Regions from separate parts of the Brevibacillus sp. MER 51 genome, predicted to be linked through region 2. Evidence: riboswitches for the same ligand, from Rfam matches in the RefSeq annotation. Region 2 holds a riboswitch; the other holds the start of a gene.
The links. Region 2 has a riboswitch for cyclic di-GMP ahead of yfmT (benzaldehyde dehydrogenase). Riboswitches for the same ligand answer to the same signal wherever they lie in the genome.

Region 1: another riboswitch for cyclic di-GMP. It lies ahead of ggt (gamma-glutamyltransferase); the one in region 2 lies ahead of yfmT (benzaldehyde dehydrogenase).

What each region holds. Positions count from the first base shown of each region.
Region 1 covers NZ_JAMAUS010000006.1:122,101-134,556, reverse strand. Annotated here, with positions in the region: gene M3630_RS14725 (APC family permease) at 1-305, opposite strand, end outside; gene M3630_RS14720 (glutamine--tRNA ligase/YqeY domain fusion protein) at 427-2,094, opposite strand; gene M3630_RS14715 (SET domain-containing protein) at 2,174-2,791, opposite strand; cyclic di-GMP riboswitch class I at 3,046-3,134, shown strand; gene ggt (gamma-glutamyltransferase) at 3,317-5,035, shown strand; gene M3630_RS14705 (methyl-accepting chemotaxis protein) at 5,116-7,104, shown strand; gene M3630_RS14700 (glycerophosphodiester phosphodiesterase) at 7,168-7,887, opposite strand; gene M3630_RS14695 (ABC transporter substrate-binding protein) at 7,918-9,246, opposite strand; gene M3630_RS14690 (carbohydrate ABC transporter permease) at 9,279-10,106, opposite strand; gene M3630_RS14685 (carbohydrate ABC transporter permease) at 10,133-11,089, opposite strand; gene M3630_RS14680 (ABC transporter ATP-binding protein) at 11,089-12,156, opposite strand; gene M3630_RS14675 (HAD family hydrolase) at 12,163-12,456, opposite strand, start outside.
Region 2 covers NZ_JAMAUS010000004.1:219,820-232,275, reverse strand. Annotated here, with positions in the region: gene M3630_RS10805 (hypothetical protein) at 64-1,482, opposite strand; gene M3630_RS10800 (M14 family metallopeptidase) at 1,616-3,289, shown strand; gene M3630_RS10795 (methyl-accepting chemotaxis protein) at 3,352-4,233, opposite strand; gene yfmT (benzaldehyde dehydrogenase) at 4,264-5,721, opposite strand; cyclic di-GMP riboswitch class I at 5,807-5,892, opposite strand; gene M3630_RS10785 (methyl-accepting chemotaxis protein) at 6,068-7,003, opposite strand; gene M3630_RS10780 (hypothetical protein) at 7,028-7,783, opposite strand; gene M3630_RS10775 (RsmB/NOP family class I SAM-dependent RNA methyltransferase) at 7,869-9,281, shown strand; gene M3630_RS10770 (hypothetical protein) at 9,360-9,605, opposite strand; gene M3630_RS10765 (LysE family translocator) at 9,770-10,396, opposite strand; gene M3630_RS10760 (Lrp/AsnC family transcriptional regulator) at 10,402-10,836, opposite strand; gene M3630_RS10755 (MFS transporter) at 11,027-12,193, opposite strand; gene M3630_RS10750 (MerR family transcriptional regulator) at 12,183-12,456, opposite strand, start outside.

The DNA.
Region 1 (12,456 bases), on a different contig from region 2:
AAAAACAAATAATCCAGCAAGGATGCCCAGCCTACCAAAAATCCTGCGTAGGGATGAATCGTTTGCTGCGTATACGTATACGCGGTCCCTGCTGAAGGGAATAGCCGTACCATCTTACCGTAGCTTGCCGCCGTAAACAGGATCGCAAGAAGTGTGACTGCATAAGCAGCAGGAACGTGCCCCCCCGTTTCTCCAGAAACAATGCCAAAGGTGTCAAAAACGGCCATCGGGGCCATGTAGCCCAGTCCAATTACGACAATATGCCGCAACTTCAAACTACGTGTTAGTTCTGCTCTCCCGTTCACTGCCTGTCCCCCTTTTTGTAACAGAATAATTATACACGCCGATTTATAATCACGAAAGAAAAAAGCGCTGCTGCACACGGGATCTCCATGCACAGCAGCGCTTGATTTATATGAGTATTTCCTATGCTTTTGGCAGTTCAAAGGAACTCTTTAACGATACAATCCGGTTGAATACGAGCTTATCATCAGTCGTATGCTTCGGATCGACATTGAAATAGCCATGACGGAAAAATTGATACTTGTCTTGTGGCTTGGTTTCTTTCATATTTGGCTCCACATAGCCTTGCAGCACTTCCAATGAATTCGGGTTAACGTTGTCGAGGAATGTACCCTCTGCGTCCTCATCATCCATAATCAATGGCTCGTACAAACGGAATTCAGCAGGAACTGCATTGGTCGCATCCACCCAGTGAATCGTCCCTTTTACCTTGCGACCAGTAAAACCGCTGCCGCTCTTCGTCTCAGGGTCATAGGTGCAATGGATCTCGATCACGTTGCCGTCTGCATCCTTCACGACGTCATTGCATTTAATAAAGTACGCGTGCTTCAGACGCACTTCATTTCCCGGGAACAGGCGGAAATACTTGCTCGGCGGGTTTTCCATGAAATCGTCCTGCTCAATGTAGATTTCGCGGGAGAACGGAATTTGACGATTGCCCATCTCTGGGTTCTCTGGGTTGATCTCCGCTTCGAGCATCTCGACTTGTCCTTCCGGATAGTTCGTGATGACGACCTTCAATGGATTCAATACAGCCATCGTACGTGGTGCCTTCAGTTTCAAGTCCTCGCGGATGAAGTACTCCAGCATTTTCTCGTCAACGGTGCTGTTCGCGCGCGCTACCCCTACTTCACGGGCGAATGTACGAATTGCTTCCGGTGTATAGCCGCGACGACGGAAGCCTGCGATGGTTGGCATGCGCGGGTCATCCCAGCCGTCTACTACATTCTCATCGACAAGCTGTTTCAGCTTGCGTTTACTCATAACGGTGTTCGTCAGGTTCAAGCGGGCAAATTCGTACTGGTGAGGCACATTCTCCATTTCGCACTCGCGGACTACCCAATCGTACAACGGGCGATGATCTTCGAATTCCAGTGAGCACAGAGAATGTGTCACGCCCTCAATGGCATCCTCCAACGGATGAGCGAAGTCGTACATCGGGTAGATGCACCATTTGTCACCTGTGTTGTGATGCGTTGCATGGGAGATCCGATACAGAACCGGATCACGCATGTTGAAGTTTTGAGAAGCCATGTCGATTTTCGCACGAAGCACCTTTTCTCCGTCCTTGAATTCCCCTTGGCGCATACGTGCAAACAGATCCAGGTTTTCCTCCACTGACCGGCTGCGGAACGGACTATCTGTGCCTGGCTCTGTCCATGTTCCGCGCATTTTCCGCATATCTTCTGGAGAAAGATCGTCTACGTAAGCCAGACCTTTTTTAATCAACAGCACCGCACGGTTGTACATCTCTTCAAAGTAATCAGATGCAAAAAACAACCCGTCCCATTCGAAGCCAAGCCATTGAACGTCCCTTTTGATGGCCTCTACGTATTCGATGTCTTCCTTCACCGGGTTCGTATCGTCAAAACGCAGGTTGGCCTTGCCGGAGAATTCTCGAGCCAACTCAAAGTTGAGGCAGATCGCTTTTGCATGTCCAATATGGAGATACCCGTTCGGTTCTGGGGGAAAGCGGGTAATGATTTCCTTTACTTTGCCCTCTTGCAAGTCATCAATCATGATATTGCGGATAAAATTGGATGCCGCTACCTTGTTTTCCAATGAAATCAACCTTTCACTTCACCTTTACATTCCATAATACTGATTCTCTACCCAGAGTTCAACAAAATCGGGTCGTTGACCGACCCGCTCACGTCTCCCATTGCTGCCTCGTTTGCCATTGTGACCTGCAATACAGGTGAACGACAGAATCAATGGCTAAGCGCTGCTCCGTGATTCCACGAATCGTTTCGAGATGCTTCGGGGAAATCAGATGTAGCAAAGGCTGTTCAACATGATTGAAACGTTGGAATGCTTCCGCTGCAATCCGATCCCACTGCGGGTAATACCGAAGCAAATCATCAGGCATTACGCGGGAGCGGTCCGTGTCAGACTCGGGCAAACAATCAAAAGGTTCATCCAAATTTAACGTTCCGTAATCATCGGTCAGCTCTTCGCCCGGTAAAATATCCCGTGCTGCCAATTCCATATCATACATGGTCGGCACACAATTCGCATGAAAGCTGTGGTTCACGTACCTTGCCTTATCCCAGCAAAGAATGTACTTTCCGAACTGGTTCTTAAACGAATATTTTTGTACGTCCTGTTTTCGTAATGAGTCAAGTCTTTCCACAAATGCAGGGTCCAATACCTGGTCCAAATCATCCTGTGCCCATACAATCGTTCCTTTTGGGATAAACCTTGTCGCAAACACACCGTACCCGATCTCATCGTTGATATAACGCAATTCTGTATCGGGATGCATCATGGTCTTTGTTTCACTCCTTGGCGAATGTGCCTTTTTATCATCATAAGCAGTTCTGCCCCAGGAGGTGTGTGAATGTATGCGAAAAACAACCTTTCCTATAAGCATTCCTGACTATTTTTCTGGATTAAAATATTTTTTCTTATTTACCACAAATGGTAAATAGTCTATATTATTGGCAAACGGACTTTTAGGAACATTTTCCCACAACGATCGAATCATTATTTGTGTCATGTCATTTTATGCTTCACCCATTGATATCGAAACGGCATACCCGGGGAAATCCGGCGACGCAAAGCTACAGGGGCTACCTCCGCAACAGCGGACACGCTTGCCAGCTACCGAAGTATTGATGTAGGACGAGACCAATGATCCTATATCATTGGTCTTTTTTTGCGCGCGCAATGTCTATTTTTGTCTATTTTTGTATGTTTGTGTATTTTTAACTTTTAAAGGAGGTGAGGCAACAGCGGATAGCCGGTTTAATGAAATCATTATTCTATTCATCATGAAGGAGGTTTCATAGGAATGTCATTCTTGAAGAAACTCTCGACCGTCGCGCTGACTGCTGTCATCGGGCTATCAACATTCTCTGGGGCACAAGCTGCTAACCGTCCAACATCGATGTCACCGAACGCTATGGTGACGACTCCCCACTATCTGGCTACGGCTGCGGCCCTGAAGACATTGGAAGACGGTGGAAACGCAGTAGATGCTGCTATTACAGCCGCTTCCACCTTAGCTGTTGTCTACCCTCATTACACAACCATTGGCGGAGATAACTTCTGGCTCATCTACAATGCCAAAACCAAAGAGCTGAAGGCACTGAACGGCAGTGGTCGTGCAGGCGAAAAGGCAACCATCGACTATTACAAAGGCAAAGGCTACGAAAAAATCCCGTCCCGCGGTTATGAATCGGCAAACACTGTCCCTGGAGTTGTCTCCGGCTGGTGGGAGGCGTACAACTACGCCCATAAAAAAATGGGCAACAGCAAGCTTCAATGGAACAGACTGCTGGAGCCTGCCATTGGATACGCCGAGAACGGATATCCAGTCTCCCCCAACCAAGTGTATTGGACAAAATACGCGACAGATCCAACTGACAATGACTTGAAGAATCTTCAACGTTTTGATGGATTCCGTAAAACATTCCTGAAGCCCAACGGCGATCCTTATGCAGCAGGCGAAATTCTCAAACAAAAGGACCTTGCCAATACTTTGCGAATCATTGCGAAAAAAGGCGCTGACGGTTTTTATAAAGGAGAAGTTGCTAAAAAAATCGTAGCAGACATGCAAGCCAACGGCGGATTGCTCACGTTGAAAGATTTTGAGAAGCATACCTCCACTTGGGCAGATCCTATTACGGTAGACTACCGCGGATACAAAGCATACAACGTTCCGCCTAACTCCCAAGGCATGGCATCACTCTCCATTCTTAATGTTTTGAATAACTTTGACCTTAAGAGCATGGGTGAAGGAACACCCGATTACTATCACACGATTGTGGAAGCTACCAAACAGGCTTTTGCTGACCGCGACAAATGGCTGACTGACCCAGCCTTTGCGGATATCCCTGTAGATGAGTTGTTGTCCAAGCAGCACGGGAAAGATTTAGCTGCGCGTATTGATATGAAGCAAGCAGCCAAATCCGTAGAACCGCTTGATCCAAAAGGCGATACAACCTGGTTCGGGATCGTCGACAAAGATGGAAACGCCGTGTCCATCATTCAGAGTCACTATTTTGACTGGGGTTCCGGCATCGTAGCGAAAGATACGGGTGTCCTTTTGCAAAACCGCGGAAGTTATTTCTCTTTGGATTCCAAACACATCAATCACTTGGAACCAGGCAAACGTACCTTCCACACAATTAACCCAGCGATGCTCTTCAAAGGGGACAAGCCTTATCTCCTTTACGGAACACAAGGGGGAGAAGGACAGCCGCAAACGCAAGCCGCTCTCGTCACGCGTATTGTAGACTTTGGTTTCAGCGTGCAAGACGCAATTGAAGCGCCAAGATGGCTGCATGGACGCAACTGGGGATCTGCTTCCAACAATCTCAAGGTGGAAAGCCGCATCCCTCAAGAAGTCTTGGACGAGCTCATTAAACGTGGGCATCCAGTCGAAAAGCTGGAAGCAGCCTATACCGACGCGATGGGACAGTCCGGCGCAATCCTGATTGACCCGCAAACCAATGTAAAATTTGGCGGTGCTGACCCTCGCGGTGAAGGCGCTGCAATGGGCTATTAATATTTTGTCAGACTGCTGAGTAAATCTCAGCAGTCTACCTGTTTCTATTTTGCATTCACGGATTAGGAGTGGAAAAACCTATGTTTTTGTTCAACAAGCTCAGGAACAAAATGATCCTTTGGTTTCTCATCGTGGCTGTCATTCCACTTACTGCCGTTTCTTTGTTTATCACGAACAGCTTTTCATCCATTTTGATTGATAAACAAAAATCATCCTATGTTGACCTTACTTCCAGTACAGCCATAGCTATGGATCAATATCTGGACCGGCGTATGACAGAAATTCAAATTTTAGCCCGCACCTCGGATATTCAATCCGATGATTCCGCGGCAAAAAACGAATTCATCCGCAAGTTTACCGAGGAAATGAAACTGTATGACGGGAATACGTTTATCGCAAGCGATGGAAAAGTAACGGCTGATACGTTCCCCAAAAGCGTTGGAATCAATCTTGGCGAGCGTCAATTCTTCAAAGACGGTATGCAGGACAAGCCCAGCTTCTCCGATGTTCTTGTTGCAAAGACAACCGGTAATCGCTCTATCATCGTCGCTTCCCCTGTAAAAACGAAAAACAATGAGAAGCTCGGTGTCTTGACCGGGCTCGTCAATGTAGATGACTTCACAGCTACCTTTCTCAAAGATTTGAAAGTAGGCAACGATGGTTATCCGATTCTCGTTGATAACAAGGATCAAATTCAGTACCATCCTACCCAGGATCTGATCGGAAAACCCCTTGAGGAATCCGCTCTGCCGCAACCATTAATGGAAATCCTTAAATCAGGAAAAACGGAAAAGGGCTCATACAGCTACTCGGACAACGGCAAGGAATACGTTGTCACCTACTCCCCCATTCCCAAGACCAACTTTGGATTGTATCTGCATATCCCTGTCGAGTCCATAACGTCTGCGGTTTCATCCGTTACTACCATGGTTAGGATCATTGTCATCGTTGTTGTCGCTGTCGTGACCGCAATCGCATACGCTGTTTCCCGACAAATCTCACGTCCTATTGCGGCAGTTGCCTCCGTGGCTAACCGCATTTCCGAGGGTGAATTGACTGTACAACCCCTGCAAATTCGAACCAAGGATGAGGTTGGACAGCTATCCCAATCAGTAAACACAATGGTGCTCAACCTGCGAACGATTATTCAACAAGTAAATGATACAGCTTCAGATCTGGCTTCTTCCGCAGAGGAATTGTCGGTCAACGCCGACCATACGAGCAAGGCTACCGAGCAAATCGCCATAACGATTCAGGAAGTAGCTTACGGTGCGGAAAAACAAGTGAAGAGTGTAGAGGAAAGTGTCACCGCAATTCAAGGCGTATCGACAGGGGCTCAGCAAGTTGCCACGAATGCACAGCAAGCTGCCGAATCAGCTTTGGGGGCTTCCCAAATTGCAGTGGAAGGCAATCAGGCCCTTCAGGTCGTTATCAGCCAAATGCAATCGATTGAGAACACGGTCGGCAACATTGCCGATATCGTCAAACGATTAGGAAACAGCTCACAGGAAATCGGACAAATCGTACAAGTCATCACCGCCATAGCTGAACAAACAAATCTGTTAGCGTTAAACGCAGCGATTGAAGCGGCGAGAGCTGGTGAACAGGGACGGGGATTCGCCGTTGTGGCAGACGAAGTGCGCAAATTGGCTGAGCAGTCCGCACAATCCGCGCAACAGATCAAACTGTTGATTACGACGATTCAGCTCGAATCAAACCAGGCTGTCCTTTCGATGGAACAGGGCACCAAAGAGGTCGCTACCGGACTTACGGTCGTTAACAATGCAGGCAAGTCCTTCGAACAGATCCAGGATGCTGTCACGCAGGTGGCAAGCCAAATTCAAGAAGTAAAAGCTTATTCCGAGCAAATGTCTTTTGGCACCAAACAGGTGGTAGAATTGGTCACTGTCATTGAAGAAGTAGCGGAGAATTCTGCTGACGGAACACAAAGCGTGTCGGCCGCCACAGAAGAACAGCTGGCAGCTATGGAAGAAGTCAGTTCATCAGCTACTTCTTTGGCAAGAATAGCCGAAGAACTGCAATCTCATGTAAGCAAATTCAAGATATAGTCCAAACAAGAAAAAAAGGAAAGCCGCCTTGCATGTCGCTCGGCGGCTTTTTCCTGCTTGTGCTTATACAAACTCCCACATCCGGTCAGGATGGTTCGTGCAAATTTGAACCTGAGGATGCCACGAAATAACTTCGCGGATATGCTTCGGATCATCCAGCGTCCACGCGATGACTTTGTAGCCTTTTTCAATCGCGGCTGCAGTTAGCTCTCTATTCAGGAACGGATAACCCATGGAGAGGATCGTAGCACCTGCTGCCTCCATCTGTTCCAGCATGAGTACAGGGCGACCATATACAATCAGGCCTGTCTGCACTTCTTGATCGAGCGTGCGAACGTGACGAATCAAATCGTGGTCAAATGAAGTCAGGCACACCTCTTGCTTCATTCCATGCTTTTCTACAAGCGCGAGCACCTTTTCCGCGATACCCGGGTACATGTCACTTGTTGCTTTCAACTCGATATTTAACATGCAGCGACCTTTTACGGCGATCAGCACTTCCTCTAGTGTAGGGATTCGCTCGCCCGCAAACTTGTCGCCAAACCAGCTCCCTGCATCCAACTCACGCAGTTCTGCCAAGGTATGATCCATGACCAGACCGCGGCCATTCGTCGTTCGTTCCAGCGTAAAGTCATGAATCAGTACCGGAACACCGTCACGCGTCAATTGAACATCAATTTCCATTGCTTTGATAGCTGGCTCTGCCAAAGCCAGTCGAATCGCTGTCATTGTATTCTCCGGGGCTTTGCCTGACCACCCGCGATGTGCCATACAAATGTTCATTTCGCCAGCTCCTCTATCATTTCGTTTCTGTTATTTTTTCAAAAGCTTGCTGCCTTTTTCCGTCGCCGCCTGCATCGCTTCATCTACAGTCGCTTGGCCAAGCATCGCACGCTGCAGTTCTTTTTGAATCACATCCTGCAATTCCTTGTAGCCTGGAGCCATCGGACGAGGATAGCCGTATTGCAACTGATCTACCGCTACCTTGAAGTTTGGTTCTTTTTCATAGAATGCCTTCATTTCAGCCGAATCGATAGCTTCTGTCGTAACAGGCATATAACCGGAAGCGATGGACCACGGAACTGTCTGCTCAGTATCGGTCATCCACTTCATGAACTCCCACGCTGCTTTTTTCTCTGCATCGGTCGACTTCGCCAGCATCACGAGATTCGCACCGCCCGTTGGCGTACCAAACGTTTTATTGGCTGGCAAGAAAGCTGCACCCATGTCAAATTTGGCATTTTTCTTCAATTCCGTCAAGGAACCTGTCGAGGTAAAAATCATGCCCACTTTTTGATTTAGGAAGTCTTGCTCCGCTACATCCCACGCATTGTAGTTCTCTCCTGGAGGGTTTTTCATGATGCCTTCCTTCACCATTTTGGACCAGAGCTCAAGTGGTGCTTTTCCTGCTTCGTTGTTGATCGTCAGCTCCTTGCCGTTCTCGCTCAGGATGTTGCCCCCGCCTTGGAAAACAAGCGCTTCGTAGAACCAGATATCAACAGGTGTCGAGAAGCCGTACCGGGTAATTTTGTCTCCTTCTTTTTTGCTCAGCTTTTGCGAGAAGCTGACCAGCTCATCCCATGTTTTCGGACCGTTTGAATCAAGTCCTGCTTCTTTTAACATATCGCGGTTGATGTACAGCAATGGAGTGGAGCGGTTAAACGGCACTGCGTACAGTTTGTCATCCCAATAAGAGTTTTTCATGAGACCTGGAATGTACTTCTTTTCATCTCCTTGGGAGTAGGGCGTCAAATCTTCCAAAACTTTTGCATCCGCAAATGCCGCAATCGAAGCGATCTCGACCATCGTGACATCTGGATTGTTGCCTGCTGCCACAGATGCCAGTACTTTGGAGTGGTTCTCTTGATACGCACCTTGGTAGGCCGGTTTGACGATAATATCTTTATGTGTTTCATTGAATTTTTTGACCATATCCTCAATTGTTTTCCCTCGAACGCCACCCAACGCATACCAGAAATCAATTTGGACAGGGCCGCTGGATGCTGTAGACGCTGCTGGCTGGGAAGAGCTTCCTGTACTAGTAGACTGATCTTTACCCGATGATCCGCAACCAGCCAAAACTCCTGACAAACCGATAGTCAATGCACATAGAATCGTTCCAGTCTTTTTCAATGAAAACATGGTTTGATTTCCTCCCTAAGAGCTCTCTTTTATTATTTGGATTGATAGATGAACGCTTTGATAATATGCCGTTGTGCCACGAAGAAAATCACGAGAATCGGTAGAATGAGAATCATGTTGCCCGCCATCATGACGTTCCACAAGGTTCCGCCGTCGGACATGTGCAAGCTGGATATTCCGATCGGCAAGGTGCGCACCTCGTCGCTGTTGGTCATAATCAGCGGCCAGAAATAGTCGTTCCAGTGGTAAATAAAGCTGAATAGTCCGAAAGTGACCAGTACTGGCTTCGCCATCGGCACCATGATCGTCCACATGATTTTCCATTCGGACGCGTTATCCAGACGTGCTGCCTCGATCACTTCATCGGGCACCTGCATGAATGCTTGCCTGAGCAGGAAGATTCCGAAAGCACTGGCTGCGTACGGAAGGATCAGCGACCACAGCGTGTTGACGAGTCCCCAGCCGCTCAATTGCACGTAGATCGGCAAAAAGATGACTTGTCCCGGAATCATCAAGACAATCAAGACAAGACCAAACAACAGATTGCGACCGGGGAACTTGTAGCGTGCAAAAGCGTAAGCCGCAGGCACCGCCGTCAAAAATTGCAGGATCAAAATCCCTACCGCAACCAGAATGCTGTTCCACGTAAACATAAGGAACGGACCTGATTCCCACGCTTGAGCGAAGTTGCTCCACTCCCACGTCTCAGGCAAAAGCGTCGGGGGAAATTGCCGGACCTCCGGCATCGTTTTGAAAGCCGTCGATGCCATCCACAGAAACGGGAACACAAACAGGAAAGCCACAATCAAAAGCCCAATCCATTCCACGGTCTTGCGTGAAGCCAAAACCACTCGATACATGCTCCTCCTCCTTTCTCATGAGTTCATCAGCGATAATGCACGCGCTTGGACATCACCAGGAAATGCAAAGCTGTTAAAATCCCTACCAGTATCAGCAAAATGACAGAGGCAGCCGAAGCAATCCCGCCATTGTAGAAGTCCATTCCTTGCTCGTAAATGTAGTAGACAAGCATGTTCGTACTATTGATTGGACCACCCTGTGTCATAATGGCAATCGTGTCGAACGCTTGGAAGGATGAGATCGTATTGATAATGAGCAAAAAGAAAATCGTCGGTGACAGCATCGGTATCGTAATCCGTCTCAACGTCCGCCACCATGGCGATTGATCGAGCGCTGCTGCCTCGTATATATCGCCCGGAATGCTTTGCAAGCCTGCGATGAAAATGAGCGTGTTATAGCCGACCCCTTTCCAAATGCTGACGATAATCAGTGACAGCAAGGAGCTTTTCGGGTCAGTCAGCCACGTATACGCAGGCAGTCCGACCGCTTCCAGTCCTGCGTTCAACAGGCCAAACTGCGGGTCCATCAGCCACATCCACAGCATCGAGACAGATACCAGCGAAATGATGTGAGGACTGAAAACAGTCGCCTGAATAATGCCGTACACCTTTGCCTTTTTGTTCAGCCATAGGGCGAGCAAGAAAGATAGCGTCAAGCCGACCCCCACTGTCGCAATGGTAAAGACTGCGGTATTTCCCAATACTTGATGAAAATCTCCGTCCTTCATCAAGTCCTGATAGTTTTGCAAGCCTACCCATTCCATTTGCTCCAGATTGATCAATGACCAGTCCTGAAAGCTCAAATAAATGATCGAGCCAATCGGGTAAAAGAAGAACAGGGCAAAGCAAATCAATGCGGGTGCCAGATACAAGTACGGACGCAGCCGGGATGCGAGGTCAGACCATGCAAATGCCTGTGAACGCACTTCTTTTTTCGACTGGCTTACACCCGGCAACTCCTGTACAGTTGCCGCTTTTCGCATCAGCTATCCCCTCCTGCGCGTGTCGATACAGGCACTCGTCCACTCATGCGACCCACTCGTTTTCCGCTCCCTTTTTCGAACACATAGATGTACTCCCACGGTACAGTGACCGTGACCGAGGAGCCGACCTGCATCGCTACCTCCGAGTCCGCTTTGACGATGACCCTGCCTTTTTCCGTCTCCACGTGAAGGAGCGTGTCTGAGCCGAGAATTTCTCTGGATACGACCTGACCGCGTGTATTCCACATCTCTTCGCTCGTGATGGCTGGGACAGCAGCAGGCAACAGCACTGCTTTTTCCGGGCGGAATCCCCATACGTGTTCACTCTTGCCCTCCGCAGAAACAATGTTCATCGGCGGAGAACCGATAAATTGGGCAACAAACAGATTTTCCGGCTCCTGATACAAATCCATCGGGGGCGCTACTTGCATAATGTGTCCGTCATTCATGACGACGATCTGATCGCCCATGGTCATCGCCTCGACCTGATCATGCGTCACGTAGATGAAGGTGCTGCCGAGCTGCTTGTGCAGGCTGGTCAATTCCACACGCATCTGATTTCGCAGCTTCGCATCGAGATTGGAGAGGGGTTCGTCCATCAGGAAGACCTTTGGCTTTTTCACCATGGCCCGCGCGAGTGCGACACGTTGCCTTTGACCTCCGGAGAGCTGAGATGGCTTGCGCTTGAGATAATCGGATAGCCCGACGATTTCCGCGATCTCCTCTACCAGCACCTGACATTCCTTTTTCGACGTTCCTCGGTTTCTCAATCCATAGGCGATATTGTCGTACACATTCATCGTTGGGTAGAGGGCGTAATTTTGAAAAACCATCGCAATATCACGCTTGCCAGGTGGCAATTGGTTCACCGTTTGATCACCGATTATGATTTTGCCGTCCGTCACTGTTTCCAAGCCAGCGATCATCCTGAGTGTGGTTGATTTCCCACAGCCGGACGGACCTACCAGAACCGTAAAGGAGCCGTCTGGAATGACCAAATCCAATCCTTTGACCACGCTTTGATTCTGAAAGGCTTTCGTTACCTGCTCCAACACCACACGTGCCATCTGTTTTCATTTCCCTCCTTGTGCTTTTGCGGCCAGCATTTCCGTAACAAATGTCTCAAAATCGGCGTAGCGGTAATCCGGAGAAGCGTAGGGCCATTTCTCTTGTCCGTACCACTCCAGCACGACAGATTGCACACCCGCTCCTACCGCAGCCAGTACGTCATAACGACTGTCGCCGATCATCATGGCTTGCTCGGGACGTTTACCAAGTGCCCCCAGCGCTTTTTGTACAGGCTCAGCCGACGGCTTGCCTCGTGATACATCATCGACGGTGACGATGGCCTCAAACAGATGCTCAAT
Region 2 (12,456 bases):
CCCTGAAGATTACAGGGAAGCGGCTGCTGCGAAATAGCTTATTATATTCTAGGTTCTTTTTTCTTAACGGTACGAAACATTATTCAATTGCATCCACATCCATTTACTGTCAATTAGCATCGCAAGCGTCATCTCATCCATCCCGTGCAGTTGACGGTACAAGCGCTGCGTTTCGACCAAGTCATTGTAGGTCAAGAACGGATAGTCCGGTCTGCCGAATGTTCCATCGGGAAAATAAGCGTAATGCAAATCGCCATTTCCGAGAATCCACTGCGATCCGAGGTTTACGACACCATAAAGCATCATATCCGCTAAATCTTTGTCAGTCCGGTCGCCGAATTGCAGGTAGCTTTTGTAGAGAAAATTGATTTCCGCCAACTGATGGTTCAAAGAAACATGTGTCTGAATCATCGGATTCGTTGCTGTCGCGTAGTCAGAAACCAGCCAGCCTTGCTGTACACCAGCGATGACAAAACGGTTCATGGCTGCGTGATTGTGAAAGTAAGAAGCATATTTTTTCGCTGATTGGCAAAAGTCCTTTTCTTGATACTGATCACAGCCCCGCAGCATCAGATCTGCCGCTCCTGTGTTGAATCTCGTATCGTAAAAGCCTTCTGGTATCCCGTAATCGCCACTTAGCCACAAGGAGCGCGGCTGCGTCTTCCAGTACCCCTCAGGCTCCTGCTGTTTCAAGCTCGCCCTCAGCATTACATAGCCCATATCCCGGGCAGCCTTGCTTCCACCTGTATATAAAAAGGAGCGAAGGACATAATTTTCAGGAATCCGCCAAAAGGAGGACTCCGAAGTCGGCTCATACGTGGAAGGGCTTTGATAGTAATACCCATCGTACAGCCATTTTGCCTTTTCCGTCACGTCCAAGTTAATCCAGACGCTGTCAATCGATTGTTCTCCCCAAGGAACGAGCGGATCTCTCGAATCGAGCGCCCACATTTCACTGATAACCCCTGCTTTCATCGGCAGCTTGATCACGAGCTCGACACCATAAGCCGTCTGTTTTACTTCGACTGGCAACGCCAATGCCGGCTTTTCTTCAATCGTGGCTCTGCCTTTATCCACGTAGGTAATGGGCTTACCTAACCAAATATACCTGCCCTCCGTCTCTACAAAACCTGAGGAGAGCGGAAGGATCTGGACTTGATCAAGCGTGACAACCTTCCAATACGGTTTCTTCGATTCATCATAGGCACGATAGCGGAACATCATGTTCTGACTGTTGCCCTGAATCGGAATGGTGAAAACGTGGGGCATCATATTGCGCTGACCTGTCATTTTATGGGCCCAATACGTGACACCATCGGAGAATCGAAATTCTTGTTTTTGGTGAATCGCGCCATTCAGGTGGTCAACAGTCTCTGTTTCTGTTGGTTTTTTCCATTCGTTTGCAGAAATATCGCTCGGAAAGAAACTACTTACGGCGATGGCCGTCATCAAAAGGAGCATTCTGCTGATTTTTCTGACCATGTCATCCCCCTATTCTATTAAAGGAGAACCGAAAGTCCTACTTTAAAATGAATATTTCGTAGTGATTATTATTTTTATAATAATCTGATAAATTAACCATAGGTGTCTACTTCTATTTCTCAGGAGGGAATTTATGGACAAGAAAGTACGCTACGTTGTTTCTACAGCACTCGTAATATCTCTGTTCACCAGCCCCTCAATCATCCATGCCAACCAAGCTGAACCACAAACCCACATTCCTTATTACGGAATAGGGCCAACCTATGTACAGCCTGCACAGATTGAGAGCTTGTTTCCCAAGCCAACTATCCAGTTTGGGACACCTGGCTTCCAAGAAGGAAAAGAAGCTTTTACGTCCCAGGAAGAAATGATGGCTTACATAAGCAAATTGGCTGCAGGCAACAAGGAAATCCAGCTGCTATCCATCGGTACATCCCTGGAAGGTCGCGATATCCCCCTGCTGTTATTCAGCAAAGACCACGGCAAGCTCAAACAAAACAAAGAGAAGCCACTCATCTGGCTACAGGCACAAATCCATGGAAATGAACCCGCATCCGGTGAATCTGCTCTTTTGATCGCCAAATGGCTGGCAGAAGGAAAACTTGGCGCCGATCTCTTGGATAAAGTAAACATTGCGATTGTTCCCCGCATCAATCCAGATGGCTCCTACCAGTTCAAACGCTACATCGCGACAGAGCTGGATGCCAACCGCGACTACATGAAGGTAGAATATCCAGAAGTGCAAGCGGTTCACCAAGCCATTAATGCCTATCAACCTGATGTGGTGCTTGACGCCCACGAATACGGCGTCTCTTCCAGCCAGCTTCGCGATGTTGGAGAAAAAGGCGCGATCTCTTCCTACGATGTTCTAATCTCCTCTGCGAAAAACTTGAATATCCCCGCCAACCTGCGAAAAATGTCAGACAACCTGCTCTTGGCTGACGTTCAAAAAGCACTCGACAAGGAGCAGCTTTCTAATCACGCTTACTATACGCTGGCAAAAGGCAAGGACGGAAAAATGACCGCAACAGAAGGCAGCACAGAGACAAGAATCGGACGCAATGCTCTTGGATTGAAAAACACATTGACGTTTTTGGTGGAAACACGCGGCATCGGCATTGGACGCGCCGATTTTGAGCGCCGTGTATACAGCCAGGCCATGACTCACGCTGCTGTCATTCAATCAACAGCGGCCAACGCCAAAGCAATCAAGTCCGCCGTGATGCAGGCACGCGCAGAAATCACGGAAAAAGGCAAAAAGGCAAACGACAACGACAAACTCGTCATCCTGAGTGAGAATAAGCGCGTACCGGGTCAGTCTCTCGAAGTGGTCGACCTAGCCACCGCAAAAAAAGTGTCTACCCCCATCGACTGGGTAAGCTCCACGGATGCCTATCCCATACTCGAGCGCGAGCGCCCCACTGCCTACCTCATGCCTCCTGGCTACCATGACGTCGCGACCAAGCTGGAATTGCTCGGTGTTTCGGTAAGCAAGCTATCAAAAGAAACGACCATAGCGGTAGAAAGCTACACCATTTTGGAAAACAAGGTGAATACGATTTACGAGAATGGGCATTTCACCAACCAAGTGACTGCAAATGTAACAGAAACAACGAAAACCTTTCCTGCGGGTAGTTACGTGTTCAGCATGGCCCAGCCAAACGCGAACTTCATTGCGTTAGCCCTGGAACCGGAATCAGTGGACAGCTACGTCACGTTTAACTTCTTGCCCGTTGAAAAGGGCGATGAAGTCCCGGTATATCGCTATATGCTGGAGCAACCGCTACCCACCACACAAAAGAACTAAAGGAAAAATTCCCCTCTCTAAAGTTAGACTCCTGAGAGGGGAATTTTGTTACATGTCTGGGCTTACTTTATTTCAAACACTTCTTGGGCAAGCCCTGCCAGCTTTTGCGTATTGCCGCTCACTTCGACCATCGTCGCGGAAATTTCCTCTGTGGCGGCTGCCTGACTCTCCATGGTTTGATTGATCAGTTCAATCGAGTTTTGCAGAAGCGTTATCAAATCCCGGATGGAATCCGTGGTTTGCTTGATTTTGTCTGCATTCGCCCTGGAATCCGTCGCCATATTGCGAACCTCATTCGCAACGACAGCGAACCCACGCCCTGCATCTCCTACTCGCGCAGCCTCAATGCTCGCATTTAGTCCCAAAATGTTACTTTGATCAGCGATTTTTTTCACGGCGAGTGTAATTTGCTCGATCTCGGTCGTACTTTGGCTGACATCATTGGCTTGCTCTGAGATCGCCTTCATTTGCTCGTTCAAATTCCCGATCTGCACGGCCATCTCGTGTGTGGTGGCACTCACCTGCTCGACGACACTCGAGAGATTTGCAGCGATTTCATACAGCTCATTGGCTCGCTCCATACTCGAACCAATGCCGACACCGCCAATGACTTTTCCCGTGTGATCATGCAGGGGAATCGCCCGTGCGACGAGAGGGAAACCAAACAATTCCTTGGGGACCATCATCGCCTGCTTGGTGTTTTTTCGGATCGCGTTGGTGATCACATCTCCTTCCTGGAGTGGATCACCAGGCTTGACTTGCAGTGCAAATGTTTGGGCAGGTACATTGCACAATAGCTTTTCCGTGTCGTAGACCCCAATGGTAATGTCATCGGAAAGCAAATCATTTAAATAGGGGGCAACCTTGATGAAAGCCTCGAGCAGTTCTGCGTTTTTCCCCTTTTCGGAAGCCTCTGTTTCGTTCCATTCTTCGTATCCGTTCATGACCCTCTTCACCTCTATATTTTGCTGGCATTAGTACGGAAATTGACGCTTCTTGTGCTGAACCGAAATCCATTTCAGCGTAGTAAACTCTTCTAAGCTCCATTGACCATTCAATCGTCCCAACCCGGAGTGCTTTTCACCGCCGAACGCCACGATTGGCTCGTCATTGATCGTTCCATCGTTGATGTGAATCATGCCGGTCTCAATGCGCTTGGCCATCTCGGCACCTCTCTCCAGATCACGGGTGTGAATTGCCCCGGACAACCCAAATGGTGTCTCGTTCGCCATGCGAATCGCTTCTTCCTCGGAAGCAAACGACATGATGCAAACAGCCGGACCAAACAGCTCTTTGGATGCAATCGACATGTCTGTGGTCACTCCTGTCAAAACAATCGGTTCGACCACGTTTCCTTTTACTTCCCCTTTCAGTGCAGGAACGGCTCCTTCGCGTATCGCCTCATCGATCGTTGCCATCAGATTGGCGACTTGCCGTTGATTGATGAGTGGACCGATTACCGTGTCAGGATCATTCGGGTCTCCTACCTTGAGTCCAGATACTTTTTCCACGTACAAATCGAGGAATTTATCGTATACATCTTGGTGAACCAGAACCCGGTTAGCTGACATGCAAATCTGACCTTGGTGGGTAAAACGGCTGAATACTGCTGCATTGACGGCATACTGGAGATCCGCATCCTCCAAAACGATCAGCGCACTATTGCCGCCCAGCTCCAAAATCGCCTTTTTGAAATGCTTCGCTGCCACCTGCGCGATATGGCTCCCAACTTGGCTAGACCCTGTAAACGAAAGGATGCGCGGAATCGGGTGGGAGACAAAACCATCGCCAATTTCAGCGATATCCGTCACTACGACGTTAATCAAGCCTTTGGGCAGACCTACTTCTTCAAAAATTTTCGCGATGAGAGTCCCACCCGTGATTGGCGTGTGCTCATGTGGTTTGAGGACGACACCGTTGCCCGCGCCAAGAGCTGGAGCTACGGACTTCATCGACAGATAGAAGGGGAAGTTGAACGGACTGATGACGCCGACAACTCCTGCGGGAATCCGATACAAGCGGTTTTCTTTTCCGTCTACGGGAGAAGGCAGAATTTTTCCTTCCATCCGCACTGGGAAGGTAGCCGCCTCGCGAATAATATCCTTCACAAGCCCGATCTCAAAAAACGCTTTCAATCGGGTTCCGCCCAATTCACGAATGATGATCTGAATGATTTCTTCTTCATGCTCTTCGATATAGTGAACAGCACGCTCCAACATTCGGGATTTGGTATAAGCATTCACTTCGTCCCACTCTTTTTTCGCGTGGGCTGCCGCCTTGTAAGCCGCGTCGATATCCTCCAGATTTGCCATTTTGAATTCTGCGATGACTTCCCCATTGTAAGGGTTGATATCTTGCAATGTCTTCGCGCCCAGCCCGTCGCGCCACTCCCCATTGATGTACTGCTTGTCCAATGTTTGCAGGATTGACATGCTACAACCTCTCCCTTTTGTAAAGGTAATAGGCCCCTTTCGCATGAAAGGAGCCGTAAAACTAAAACAGCAAAATACACTGCTCGTTGGCAACCCGGCTGCCATCGTAACGTGTACATTAGGCCCGTGGCTTTGCGTCCCCACTTTTCAATGGGTTTGCCCATTCATAGCGAATGCCGATATGATTTTGTCGAAAAAAGGAAAGATATGGAGAATGATACTTTGATTATAGTACTCTATTCCTAATAGTCAAACGAAAACATGTAAATATTTCGTGAAAGGAAGTAACAAATATCAAAAAGCCCGCATCGCTTGGATACGGACTCCTGGTTCTTCTTCCTTATGCTCACAATAACGATTTGACATTCTTTACGCTCGTCGCGAGCATTTGCTCTGTCGCGTTGGCGTCCCTTATGTGCTTGGTCAAGCCTTCATTCAGCTCGTCCAGCAAGCCCTTTGCATCACTTACCTGCTGGGACACATCATCAGCAAATCGCTTTTGATGCGCGATGATTTCCATCACACCCGACACTTCGACGTTCAGTACCTGGAAAGCGTTCACGATCTGATCTGTCTTCTGTGCAGCATCCTTGCTGATAGAAAGTCCATTTTTGATTGCACTGCTGCTTTTTTCACTGTTAGACAATGCTTCTTTTGTTTCTTCCTGAATCTTGCCAATCAATTCTGCAATCGTCTTGGTCGAGTTCGCTGTCATCTCGGCCAGCTTCCGTACCTCATCCGCTACGACAGCGAAGCCTCGGCCTTGTTCACCTGCACGTGCCGCTTCTATCGCTGCATTCAGGGCGAGAAGGTTGGTCTGATTCGCAATGTCGCTGATCACCTTGACGATGCTCGTAATTTCCGAAGAGCTCTCTTCCAAGCGGCTCATGGACTTGGACGTATGGACCGATTCTTTGTCGAGCAGGCTCATGACCTGCACAACGTCCGTCATTGCCTTCTTGCCTTCATCTGCACACGCTACCGATTGTTTGCAGATGTCTGTCAGGCGCTCTCCTCGAACCGACAACTGGCTCGCAGATTCATCATCCCGCTCGTTAATGGCCTGGATATTATCTACGACACGCTTCATCCTTGTCACCAGTCGCACCATTTGATCGGATTCGGCGTTCATCGCCTGGTTTGAACTGAGGATCGCACCCATCTGTTCGTAAAGATCGCGAAGCTCATGTTTCCAAGCGTCTTGCTGTCCTGTCATTGTGGTTGTGGCTGTCGTCGCTGCTGTCTCTTTATCTGCCAGGCCTTTGTCTTTTTTCCAAAACATCCGCTTCCCTCTCCTCTGTACCCATCAATTGTCACCTCGGCGGCTATATACGCGGGACTCGATTATTCCCGGATGTTGTTTCGCCAAGCTCAGCAAGTTTTCCAAGAAATAATAGTGACCCTCCAAGAGCTCCACGTCTTTACGCTCAAAATGCTTCGCCTGCAAATACTGCTGCATTTCCAAAGCATAGCGCTCCAGTTTATCGTGAAAATCGTTGGCACGAAGCATTTGCTCCACTTCTGGATATTCTGTTTTCAGGCGACTTAGCTCGCTGTATACACGCCCACCCTCCAGAATCATCTGGTAGGCCGTACGCTCAAGCGTAGCTGTCGTAGCTGCCTCCTGCTCCTCACGCTCCTCGCGCAAAGCTGCCAAGTACGTGATAAAATGGTAGACAGTTAAAAACAATGGTCCTAAAAATAGAATGATCCCTGCCTTGTACACATGCTGATTGGACAAATTGCTGATGAGCAGGAACAAGTGAAACAAGATCGCACCCAACCATACATAGATGATGATTTGGTGATTGATCTTCCCTGCCTTTTGGTGGCGTGAAAAGGCAAAGGTAAGTCCGAGCAGATAAAAGGCAAGCAATGTAAAGCTGGCAGAAAACAAAGCCATCTCCATATCGATCAGCCAATCTGCGTCGGCGGGTATTTCGATAAAGAATTCAAAAGCGAGCACCAGCAGTGAGAACAGCAACCCCATGATCCAAAACCGGCTTACTTCCGAGTCATTCCTCCGCCGGGAGCGGTAGCGTTTTGCACGGGATCCTTCCATAATGCTCTCACCTCATTCTCTATGATTCGCCATGATTCTATCTTTTCCTTTCACATGGGGCCAAAATCTGACATCGGAGGCTGTTATGACAAAAAATTTACCGACACCATTTACCGAGCGCATGCAAACCTTGCTCGGGCACGATTTCGAGGCATTCGTTTCCTCCTATGATCAGCCTGTAACACACGGCTTACGGGTCAATCCGTTGAAGGTAGGGCGTGACGATTTTTTGAAAATCTCGCCGTTTGCTCTGGAAGCAGTCCCTTGGTGCGAAAACGGATTTCGCTACAAAGAGCCAGCTCGTCCCGGCAAGCATCCTTTTCACTCCGCCGGCATGTACTATTTGCAGGAGCCAAGCGCGATGTCCGCTGCCGAAGCACTCGGTGCCCAACCTGGTGAGCGCATCCTCGACCTATGTGCAGCGCCAGGAGGGAAATCGACGCAGCTTGCAGCGTTTTTGCGTGGACAAGGAATGCTTGTGGCAAACGAGATCCATCCTGTTCGAGCAAAAGCCTTGTCAGAAAACCTGGAGCGCTGCGGCGTTACCAATGCCGTCGTGACCAACGAAACGCCTGAACGTTTGCAAGAGCGATTCCCCCAGTTTTTTGACCGAATTTTGGTAGACGCTCCATGCTCTGGCGAAGGAATGTTTCGCAAGCTACCCGAAGCAATCGAAGACTGGAGTCCTGCAAAAGTAATGGAATGCCATGTCATGCAAGGTGATATTCTCGAGGCGGCCGCTGCAATGCTGAAGCCAGGCGGGACGTTGGTCTACTCCACCTGCACATTTGCTCCGTTGGAAAATGAGCAGTCCCTGGTTAACTTCCTGGACCGTCACCCGGAATTTGAGATCATCTCGCTGCCACATGCAGATTGCTTTTCTGCTGGCCAACCCGAGTGGGCGTCGCCACAAAACGAGGAGCTCACCCAGACAGCCAGATTGTGGCCGCATCGTCTACAGGGAGAAGGTCATTACCTCGCCAAGCTGCAAAAGAGCGAGAGCGCTGAGGTTCAAGAACCTTCCGGGAAGCGTAAAGAAAAGCGTGCAGCAAAATCAACTCCGACGGGTCGAAAAGAAGCACTGGCAGCCTGGCGTACGTTCGCAGTCGAAGCGCTCCCGGCGCTCTCCAAATCATTCGAAGATGAAGCTGCTTTTCTTTTATTTGGCGAGCAGCTCTACTACTCACCTGCTCCCGAGCTCGACTGGGACAAGCTCAAGGTCATGCGCGTCGGTCTGCACCTGGGAACCGTAAAAAAGAACAGATTTGAACCTGCACACGCCTTGGCGCTCGCCCTCTCTCCTTCGGAGGCAGCCCGTGTCGCTTCGTATGGCGCGGACGATCCTGAACTGTTGCGGTACCTAAAAGGAGAAGCGCTCACGCGAGATGGGGAAAGCGGCTGGACGCTGGTTACTGTAGATGGATTCTCCATCGGTTGGGGCAAGCAATCAGAGGGGCAACTCAAAAATCATTATCCAAAAGGTCTACGCTGGTTGTAAGATTGCATCAAAAATAAAAAAGCTCACAAAGCTACACGAAATGCTTTCGCGACTGCTTGTGGGCTTTTCTCTTTTTTCTCATGATCGCCCTCTGCGGGGCGGACTGTCTACTACCGTTAACGAGCCATTTCTTATATAACGCAATATTTTTGAAACAGATATCCCTGTTGCATTGGCAATTTGCATCGCATTCGAATTCGGATAGGTTCTCACGTAATTGCGAATCATCTGGTAGTCTTGTATTTCGTTTTCTCCGCAAACCTGGCAACTGTACTCTCCCCGGCCCATCGGACTGCCGCATTTCAAGCACGTATCCGTCGTCATCACTGGTTCTCCTCACACCCTGTACTATGGTACTTTCACAAGAAAGGGTTCTATCTTCCTATCTATTACCCAATTCACATGGGAGGAAAACACTATTTTCTCTCACAATTCCTGTATCCTATTAAAATTCGATGCAGTCATTCCGAACTCCTTTAAAAAGGCCACTATCGCGGCAGCAAACAGCTTTTTGCGTAAAGGACAATCGCAAACCCAATTAGAAAGACTCCACTAAGCCCATGAAAAACGTTGAGCCAACCCGGGCGAAAAAAGCGAGCCAAATACGCGGCCAACAAAGCTACCAACCCCAGGAACAATAAAGTCGATAACAGACAGCCCGTAGCAAACAAGAACAACTCCGTTGAATGAACAAAAGTGCCAGATGCCAATAGCGAACCAAATACTCCCGCCCAAAACAGAACGGTCAGAGGATTTGCGAGCGTCAGAAGCACGCCGTGCCAAAAGCTGCTTCGATCCGACCGAGGATGCTGGACTGGTGTTTGTTCATGCTCTCCTCTTCCTTTTATGGCACGCAAGGTTTGAATCCCAAACCAAGTCAAAATCAGGGCTCCCATAATCAAGACCATCTGTTTGACCCATTGGATTTGTAACAGCAGCGACAGTCCCCCAATTGCCCCTACCATATACACCGTATCCACGAGTGCCACACCCAGTACCATCATAAGTGACTCCCGCAATCGCCGAGTCATTGAGCGATGCAACACCGCCAGACAAACCGGACCAACGGATAGCTGGAGCATCATCCCGAATAATAGACCGTTCCAGATCGCCATCAGATTCATATCTCCTCTTTCATGGAAGACAGGACGATCATCGTATTCGTCTTGCTTACCCCTTCTACTTGCTTTAATGTTTCAGAGATGAATCGTTCCAGATCAGCCGTCCCTTTTACGGCGATCTTCAATACATAGTCGTAAGCTCCCGCAATATGATGGCATTCAAGGACACAGTCTGCCTGCATGACCGTTTCACGGAAGCCAGCGATATGCTCCGTTTTCTCGATTTGTACCATCACAAACGCAATCAGGTGAAGCCATAGCTGCTCCCGATCCAGCTTCACCGTGAATTGCTTGATGAGTCCTGTATCCTCCAGCTTACGTATTCGCTCGGAGACCGCAGGCACGGACAAATGAACCTGCTTGCTGATGTCGGAGCTGGTGATCCGGGCATTTTCCCGCAATAAGCGGAGGATTTGTTCATCGATCCGGTCCATAGTGGTACCCCTCCTTTTTATCATGATTATACCAATTTCTTTAGAATAAAAAGGAGTTCGGCACTATTACCGTATTTTTTAAAGAATTGTCGCACTATCTCTTTCGTTTTTTCTGTAGCACAAATAATCTTGGGGCGTTTTCCTAAAATAATGCTGTCGAGAGAGACGAAAAGGCATCTTTCGCTATCTTCTACGCTGATAATTGCTCTTTCTCTTTCTTTAACGAAAACAAACGGATCGCGAGCAACAGTGACAGCAACGCAATAACAAATCCGGACCAGCCTAGATGCTCCACAGAGGCGTTGCTGATCACCAGTCCCCCAACCCATGATCCCAAAGCAAAGCCAAATTGAATAAAGGATGTATTGATGCCAAGAGCGATATCCGGCGAACGGGGCACCTGAGTAACCAGATATAGCTGTTGGGCCGGAGACGTTGCCCATGTGGCGAGCATCCACAGCATGATGATCACGATATGGACAGTTATCACTCCATCCATGACCGAAAGCAAAAGCAGCATGCTTGCCTGAAGGGAGAGTCCAAAATAAATCGAAAATTTCGGTCCCTTGCGATCTGCGATAACCCCTCCAATTTTTGACCCCATAAAACTGCAAATGCCTGCTAAAAACAGAATCCCCGAAATCTCGGATGCCGAAAGCTCTGCCCGGGTTAGCAGGAAAGGCGCAATATAAGTAAACACTGTTGAATAAGCGCCGATGTACAACAACGTGATAACAACCGCGGCCAGAATTTTTTTATTTTTTATAACAGCCAGCTGTGCCCGCGGTGTTACAGTCTCCTGCGCATTTATAGGCGGGACTTTTTTATAAATGACAAGCAGCGGAATTAAGCCCAGCAGTCCAATGAAAATGAACAGCAGTCTCCAGCCAATCGCTTCACTTAAATAAGTGCCAACCGGGAGGCCAAGTACAAGCGAGCTGCTCAATCCCATCAAAATGATACCGATTGCCCGTCCACGATTGCCCTCTTCAACTAGCTGTGTAGATACCGCCATCGCAACAACAGTAGCAACTCCTCCACTGAGTCCTTGAATCATACGTGTAACCAGCATCATCTCAAAGGAAGGACTCACATAGACCAGCCAGTTGCTCAACATAAAAATGCCAAGCATCGTGAGTAATAATTTTTTTCGGTCAAGATGGATGGTAGCAGCGATGATTATGGGAGCCCCTATTGCCGCAAAAAGGGCAAAAGCAGTGACAAGCAATCCGGCAGACGATGTCGTGACACCCAGGTCAACTGCCACGATTTGAATAATGCCGCTGATCATATACTCCACCGTCCCAATCAGGAAAACGGCCAAAGCGAGAGTATAGACAACCCATTTATTTCCCATGCTCAATTTGCCCCCTTGCTTCAATTGGAATCTGGATTTCTATGAGCTCAACTCCAGGTTCTTCTGATAAGGGAACATAGATTTCTCTGCCGGGCTGTTCGCTTCGAATACAGTAGCCATGCTGTTCAATCCACGTAGCCAGATCCAGGCAAGCTGATTCCTTAAAGGTCGAATCCGAACGGAATAGTAGCGTAGCCATTGTCTCGGCAGGCAAGAAGCTTCGTTCCATTTGCTCGGGCAGTGTGACAGAATCTGTTTTAATG